DNA from 2 places in the Xanthomonas theicola genome. Region 1 is predicted to be linked to the other one. Evidence: predicted binding sites of a transcription regulator. Region 1 holds the regulator's gene; the other holds the start of a gene.
The links. The regulator FliA, encoded in region 1, starts transcription of late flagellar genes. The targets are predictions, from matches to a motif close to TAAAGTTTNNCNNNCNNNGGCCGATAA.

Region 1 (4,107 bases):
CCGCGACGGCGCCCGTGGTCGCGCCGCCGGTACCCGCCGCGCCCAGCGCCGGGATCCCGGCGCTGCCGGCCCTGGCGCCGGTGCCGAGCTTCCCCGCGATGCAGAACGACGAACAATTGACTCAGCTGCGCGACGAACTGGCGCTGATGCGGCAGATGATCGAGCGCGAGATGAACCGGCTCACCGACGAACGCCTGCGCGGCTCGCCGGTGCGCGCCCAGGCGCTGGAACTGATGGACGACTACGGCTTCGACAGCGGCATCACCCGCGAGGTGGTCATGCAGATCCCGGCCGACCTGGAACTGCACCGCGGCCGCGGGCTGATGCTGGGGTTGCTGTCCAAGCGCCTGCCGATCGCGCCGCTGGACCCGATCGAGGAAGGCGGCGTGATCGCCCTGATCGGCCCCACCGGCGCCGGCAAGACCACCACCATCGCCAAGCTGGCCTCGCGCTTCCTGCAGGGCCACGCCGCCCGCGACGTGGCCCTGGTCACCACCGACACCATCCGCGTCGGCGGCCGCGAACAGCTGCACAGCTACGGCCGCCAGCTCGGCATCGCCGTGCACGAGGCCGACAGCGACACGGCGCTGCAGCAGCTGCTGGAGCGCCTGCGCGACTACACGCTGGTGCTGATCGACACCGCCGGCATGGGCCAGCGCGACCGCGCCCTGGCCGCACAGCTGCACTGGCTGCGCGCCTCGCGAGTGGTCCGGTCCTTGCTAGTACTGCCTGCCAACGCGCATTTCTCCGACCTGGACGAGGTGGTGCGCCGGTTCGCCGGCGCCGATCCGCAGGGGGCGATCTTGACCAAGCTGGACGAAACCGGGCGGTTTGGCAGTGCCCTGTCGGTGGTCGCGGACCACCGGCTTCCCCTCACCTGGGTGACCGATGGTCAGCGCGTGCCGGACGACCTGCACCGTGCCAACGCCGCCAGCCTGGTATTGCGCCTTGAAGATTTGCGGCGCGCTGCCGATAAGCCCTGTACTCCGGAGCAGACCCATGCCGTCGCGTGATTACGTCAATCTCACCAATGCCTTCCCCCTGTCGGCGACGCGCAGCGAACCGCTGGGCCCGGTGCGCACGATCGCCGTGACCGGCGGCAAGGGCGGCGTCGGCAAGACCAACATCTCGGTCAACCTGTCGATGGCGCTGGCCGACATGGGCAAGCGCACCCTGCTGCTGGACGCCGACCTCGGCCTGGCCAACGTCGACGTGCTGCTCGGGCTGACCCCCAAGTTCACCCTGGCCGACCTGGTCGCCGGGCGCTGCACCCTGGAAGAGGTGCTGGTGGACATGCCCAACGGCCTGATGGTGGTGCCCGCCGCCTCCGGCCGCCGGCACATGGCCGAGCTGCCGCCGGCCCAGCACGTCGGCCTGGTCAACGTGTTCTCCGAGCTGCAGCGCGAACTGGACATCATGGTCATCGACACCGCCGCCGGCATCACCGACAGCGTGCTGACCTTCTGCCAGGCCGCGCAGGACGCGGTGGTGGTAGTGTGCGACGAGCCGGCCTCGATCACCGACGCCTACGCCCTCATCAAGGTGCTCTCGCGCGAGCGCGGCGTGGACCGGGTGCAGATCGTCGCCAACATGGTCCGCGACCTCAACGAGGGCCGCCTGCTGTACGACAAGCTGAGCCGGGTGTGCGAGAAGTTCCTCGGCGACGTGTCGTTGAACTACCTGGGCTGCGTGCCGCAGGACGACTGGCTGCGCCTGGCGGTGCAGCGCCAGCAGCCGGTGGTCAAGGCCTACCCGTCCAGCCCGTCGGCGCAGGCGATCGCCGAAATCGCGCGGCGCACCTCGCGCTGGCAGGCGCCGACGGCGGCGCGCGGCAACGTCGAGTTCTTCGTCGAACGGATCATCCAGCAAGGGGTCGCCGCATGAACGCCGCCGCCCAGTACCGCGCCGTACAGCGCAACAGCGCCAACGACTACATCGCCCAGCATTCGGACCTGGTGCGGCGCATCGCCCACCACCTGGCGGCGCGGCTGCCGGCCAGCGTGGAGATCGACGACCTGATCCAGGCCGGCATGATCGGTCTGATCGAGGCCTCGCGCAGCTACGACGCCGACCAGGGCGCCTCGTTCGAGACCTACGCCTCGATCCGCATCCGCGGCTCGATGATCGACGAGATCCGCCGCGGCGACTGGGTGCCGCGCTCGGTGCACCGCCGCGCCCGCGACGCCGCCTCGGCGATCCGCAAGATCGAGCAGAGCACCGGCCGCGCCGCCGCCGCCAACGAAGTGGCCGCGGCGATGGACATGCCGCTTCCCGAATACCTGCGGTTGATGGAAGATGCCGCGCGCGGCCAGGTGCTGAGCCTGGAGTCGCGCATCGAGGACCACGGCGAGCTGGACAGCATCGCCAAGGGCGGCCCCAACCCGCAGCAGATGCTGGAGCGCAGCGAATTCGGCCGCGAACTGGGCAAGGCGATCGCGCAGTTGCCCGAACGCGAGCAGTTGGTGCTGTCGCTGTACTACGAACAGGAATTGAACCTGAAGGAAATCGGCGCGGTGCTCGGCGTCAGCGAGTCGCGCGTGTGCCAGATCCACGGCCAGGCCACGGTACGGTTGCGCGGGCGCCTGAAAGCGTTCGAAGCGGCCGACGCCGGCCTGGAAGACGAAGAATAAGACCCAAGGGAGTTAGCGGTGAACAAGAACATGCGGATTTTGATCGTGGACGATTTCTCGACGATGCGGCGCATCGTCAAGAATCTGCTCGGCGATCTGGGCTTCACCAACACTGCAGAGGCCGAGGACGGCAACAGTGCGCTGGCGGCACTGCGTTCGGCGCCGTTCGAGTTCGTGGTCACCGACTGGAACATGCCCGGCATGACCGGCATCGACCTGCTGCGCAACATCCGCGCCGACGACAAGCTCAAGCACCTGCCGGTGCTGATGGTGACCGCCGAGGCCAAGCGCGAGCAGATCATCGAGGCCGCGCAGTCCGGCGTGAACGGCTACATCATCAAGCCGTTCACCGCGCAGACCCTGCAGGAGAAGCTCGGCAAGATCTTCGAACGCCTGGGAGCGACCGCCTGATGAAAGCGACCGCCGAACGTAGGGCCCTGATCGAACGCCTGCAAGGTGCGCTGGACGCACTGGAACGCGGGGACGAAGCCGGCTGGCGCAAGGAAATCGACACGCTCGCCGCCTGGCGCACGCGGCCGATGATGCAGGGCCTGAGCCGGCTGGCGCGCGACCTGGGCCAGGCGCTCGGCGAGCTGCCCACCGTCCCCACCGAGGCCGGCGAGCTGGACGATGCCTGCTCGCGCCTGGACCACGTGGTGGCGATGACCGAACAGGCCAGCCATCGCACCCTGGACCTGGCCGAGGAATGCCGCGCGCTGGCCGAACAGCTGCGCGCCGGCGGACTGAGCGGCGAGCAGGGCGAGATCCTCGACAAGATCCGCCACAACCTCACCGAGATGGCCCTGGCGCAGAGCTTCCAGGACCTGACCGGGCAGATCATCCGCCGCGTCGCGGCGATCGTGCGTCGCGTGCACGAGGGTTTCGGCGCGCTGGGATTGCCGCCGAAGGACGACAACAAGAAGGCCGACGGCGGCCTGGCCGGCCCGGCGCTGGCCGGCCTGGACCGTCACGGCGTGTCGCAGAACGACGCCGACGACCTGCTGTCCGGACTGGGGTTGTAGGACCTGCCTACGCGATTGGAATAGGCCACGCCGCGCTTTGGTGCGGGCGGGGCAAGGAAGAATGAGGGAATTTATGCCGATAAACGACCGAATGATGACGCAGCACCGCGCGCACCAAAGCGCGGCCCTTCGGGTTGCCGTGTCCGGCCCCCAGGCGGCTGCGCGCGGCTTGAACAGGCGGCCAGCCTGTCGCTGCGCCGTGCACAACCACCTGGGGGCCGGACACGACAACGCGGCCTATTGCAATCGCGTGGGCAGGTCCTAGTCATGAGCGCCGTGCCCGACGACATCGCCGCCGATTTCATCATCGAGGCCCAGGAAATCCTGGACCGGCTCGGCGAGCAACTGGTGTCGCTGGAGCAGGCGCCGGAAGACAGCGCGCAACTCAACGCCGTGTTCCGTGGTTTCCACACGCTCAAGGGCGGCGCCGGCTTCCTGGCGATCAACGCCATGGT
Region 2 (4,107 bases), 1.4 Mb from region 1:
CCTGATCCATCATTCCGACAGAGGATCGCAATATGTTGGAATTCGCTACAGCGAACGATTGGCCGAAGCCGGCATTGCGCCATCGGTTGGCAGTCGTGGGGACAGCTACGACAACGCCTTGGCCGAAACCATCAATGGCCTATACAAGGCGGAATTGATTCATCGTCGTGGACCCTGGAAAACCAGGGAATCCGTCGAACTGGCCACGCTCGAATGGGTGGCCTGGTTCAACCATCATCGACTGCTGGAATCCATCGGCTATATCCCTCTGGCAGAAGCTGAGGCAAACTACTACAGCCAATTCATGAGCACTGCCTTGATGCCGGCTTAACTTAAACAAAATAGCCTCCGCGAAAGTCGGGGCGGTTCAAGGTGTCGCATCCCGGATGATTATATGGACTCTAAGCGCTATCCACTTTTCATGGCCAGATCCGTTTTGCAGGGGTTGATAGAGTCTGATCCTGCCCCCGAACAACGGACACCCGCTTAAGCTAGATTTTGTGCCTCAAACTGCTCGGAGCTGAGATAGCCCAGCGTGGAATGCAGTCGGCTGCGCTTGTAGTAGATCTCAACGTAGTCGAACACCTGCGCCTTGGCCTGTACACGCGTTGAGCATCGCTCGCCGTGGATGGCCTCCACTTTGAGGCTGTGATTCCAGCTTTCCATCGCTGCATTGCCATAGCAGTTGCCTTTTGCACGCATGCTCGCCACCAACCCGTGTTGCTCCAGGATGGTGCGGTGATCCTTGGCGCAGTACGGCATGCCGCGGTCGCTGTGTACGATCACGCCCTTGGGAAAACTACGACGAAACAGCGCCATCATGAGCGCATCGCAGACCAACACTGCCGTCATGCGATCGCTCATGGCCCAGCCGACAACCTTGCGCGAGTACAGGTCCAGGACCATCGCCAGATAAAGTCACCCTCGTCGGTGTGGATGTAGGGGATGTCGATGGCCCATGCCCGGTGGGGACGCTGCGCGGTGAAGTGCTGCTGGAGCAGATTTTCCGCAACCGGCAGGCGGTGCCTGGAGTTGATGGCGGGGCCGCTGCGCGCGGTGGCCGACGATGTGCGTGGCCAGATCATGGTGGACAGCGGGCACTTCATCCCGGAAGAGCGGCCCGAGGCGCTCACTGGCCTTCTCGCCGCGTTCCTGGCTGATCGATGAGGGAGGCAGGCGCGCCGCCGTTTACGGCGTGCCGGGCACGGTGCTGCGCTTGGCTCCCGCCGGACGTAGGGGGAGTCAGGGCGCTGTCTGGCTCACGACCTGCGATTGATGCATCGACTGCGGTGTGGCGGCGGTGTCGACTGCCGGGGCGGCGCGCCGCCGCCGCAGGCCTGTCCCGGAAGTCAGCAATTGGCATGCCGCGTCCATGTAACATCCAAGGTGTCTGTGCGTTCGCAGTCGATCGCCAGCGCATGCCGTGTCGCAAAAGCCATTTCTGAACAAGGGGAACATGTGAACAAGAAATCTCTCGAATCCATCGCTTCCGCCAAGGCCAAGCTGGAAGAAGAACTTCGCAATCTGGAAGCACAGGAAGCGCAATTGCGCCAAGGCCAGGCGGATGGCGCATTCGCCGAGGTCGTGCGCCTGCTCGGGCAATATGCTGAATACTTCAGTGCCAAGCAACGGTCCGAGGTCGCGACGCTGGCCGGCGCCGCAACCGTCAAGTCGAAGAAAGCGGCGTCCGTGAAAAAAGAGGTCGCGCCGAAATACTGGCTTCCGCACACCCAGGACACCTGGTCCGGACGTGGGCGCACGCCGCGTGCGTTCGCGGCCTGGGAAGGCACGGCAGCCTACAAGAACTGGAAATCGAAGCATCCGGATGAGAAGTTCCCCGCCTATCCTGGATGAGCTCGCGCGAGGCGGCCGTCGCCAAGAGAAGCGTCGGCTGGGCGCAGCCCGTGGGAAGGATGCGCGGTTCCCCGGCTTGAGTTGCAGCGAGGCGGCGTCCCGGCGCGGGACACTCGGGCGACGCGGCGAGCGGTCGCCAGGCAGGCGGCAGCCCCGATGCCTTGCGGTCTGTGAGCGCCATGACGGAGGTGCAGGCCAGTTCCCCGGTCCCGTTGGGTGCGGGCGCGGCGGCAAGCTCCGGCCGTGGTGCAGCCAGGACTGGACCGAGGTGGAGGACGCATGGCCTGGCGATCGGCGATCGCAGCGGCCCCGTGCAGGGTGCCGTGCGCCCGGCCGAAGCATGTCGCCCGGTGCGGGAGCCGCTAAAGAAGTTGTCCACCAAGCCGCTAAAGTGCGGATCGACCCAACTTCAGAGACGCCCATGTGGTTCACCCGTAGTCATCAAAGTGGAAGCGCTGGCCAAGGCTGTGAATGCCACGTTGCAGGGCGCTGCGGCGGCGTGGCCTGCGACGGCCCAGGCCGCGCTTGCGAAACAGTTGGCCGAGCGTGTGTACAGCGCGCAGCGCGAGCGCGATCTGGCCAAGGCGCAGGCTGAGCAGGCCACGCTGGCGCTCGAACACCTGGAGGGCCGTTTCGAGTTGGTGGCGAACGGCACCACGGATGGCTTGTGGGACATCGGCGTCGTTGCCGGTGACCCCGGCCATCCCGACAATCCGGTGTGGTGGTCCCCGCAGATGCGGCGATTGCTCGGCTTTTCCTCGGTGCAGGACTTTCCCGACGTGCTCGACAGTTGGGTCGCCTGCCTGCATCCGGAAGACAAGCAGCGGACGCTGGATGCGTTCGCGGCCCATCTCAACGACCGAAGCGGCAACACGCCGTACGACGTCGAAAACCGGCTTCGCTTGAAATCCGGCGAATATCGGTGGTTCCGCGCCTTCGGCACCACCGAGCGCGACGCGCACGGGGCGCCGCTGCGGGTCGCCGGTTCCCTCACCGACATCGCCGAGCGCCGCGCGCGCGAGCATTTCCTGGACGTCACGCTGATCCGCTTCGAGCTCGGCTCGCAGATGCTCAGCGACGGGCTCTGGGACATGAGCGTGATCGCAGGCGACCCGATCAATCCGAACAACGAGTTCTGGTGGTCGCAGCAGTTCCGGGACTTGCTGGGCTTCGAGTCCGAGCAGGATTTTCCCAATGTCCTGGACAGCTGGGCGTCACGCCTGCATCCCGAGGACAAGGAGCGGTCGCTGAACGCCTTCGCCGCGCACCTGAACGACCGTAGCGGCCGCACCGGCTTCGACATCGAGTATCGCCTGCAACTCAAGAGCGGGCAGTATCGCTGGTTCAGGGCACGCGGCCTGACCAAGCGCGCAGCGGACGGCACCCCGTTGCGCGCCGTGGGGGCGTTGATGGATGTCGAGGCGGGACGCCAGCTTGGCGAGGTGGCGAACACGCTCAGCAGCGCGGCGGGGAACATTGTGCGAAGCAACGACGATCTGGCGCGCCGTACCGAACAGCAGGCCGCGGCGCTGGAGGAAACCGCCAGTTCCATGGAAGAAATGACCAGCATCGTGCGCAAGAACGCCGATGGCGCGCACCAGGCCAACGGGTTGGCGAGCGGCGCCGCCGAGACGGCGTTGCGCGGCGGCGAGCTGGTCAACGGGGTGGTCAGCACCATGGCCGACATCCAAGCGTCCTCGCGCAAGATCGGAGAGATCATCACCGTCATCGATGGCATCGCGTTCCAGACCAACATCCTTGCGCTCAATGCCGCCGTGGAGGCGGCGCGCGCGGGCGAGCAGGGACGCGGCTTCGCCGTGGTCGCGTCCGAAGTGCGAAGCCTGGCGCAGCGGTGCACGACCGCTGCGAAAGAGATCCGCGACCTGATCTCCGAGTCCGGCGCCAAGGTCGGCCAGGGCGCGCAGCAGGTCAACGTGGCGGGCCAGGCGATGCAGGAACTGCTGGTTGCCGTGAAGCAGGTCAACGACATCATGGGCGGCATCGCCGCCGCCAGCCAGGAGCAGAGCGCGGGCATCGACCAGATCAACCAGAGCATCGTGCAGATGGACACGGTCACGCAGCAGAACGCCGTCCTGGTCGAAACGATGGCCTCTTCGGCCCGCGCGCTGGAGGACCAGGCGACCGCGCTGGCGAAAAGCGTCGCCGGCAATTCGCGGCGTTCCGCCTCCAAGCCAGCGTCGGCGATCGTGGCGTGATGTTACCCGGAGCACGCTGAACCGTCCGGCCCAGGGC

Region 2: the regulator FliA is predicted to act here: its motif matches at 2,218-2,244, upstream of G4Q83_RS21045 (methyl-accepting chemotaxis protein).

The regions. Positions count from the first base shown of each region.
Region 1 is NZ_CP049017.1:1,107,566-1,111,672, reverse strand. It holds gene flhF (flagellar biosynthesis GTPase FlhF) at 1-1,013, shown strand, start outside; gene G4Q83_RS04935 (MinD/ParA family ATP-binding protein) at 1,000-1,884, shown strand; gene G4Q83_RS04930 (RNA polymerase sigma factor FliA) at 1,881-2,630, shown strand; gene cheY (chemotaxis response regulator CheY) at 2,649-3,041, shown strand; gene G4Q83_RS04920 (protein phosphatase CheZ) at 3,041-3,652, shown strand; gene G4Q83_RS04915 (chemotaxis protein CheA) at 3,920-4,107, shown strand, end outside.
Region 2 is NZ_CP049017.1:4,501,416-4,505,522, forward strand. It holds one part of gene G4Q83_RS21025 (IS3 family transposase) at 1-331, shown strand, start outside; gene G4Q83_RS21030 (IS3 family transposase) at 487-906, opposite strand; gene G4Q83_RS21035 (hypothetical protein) at 946-1,167, shown strand; gene G4Q83_RS21040 (H-NS histone family protein) at 1,459-1,854, shown strand; gene G4Q83_RS21045 (methyl-accepting chemotaxis protein) at 2,301-4,070, shown strand.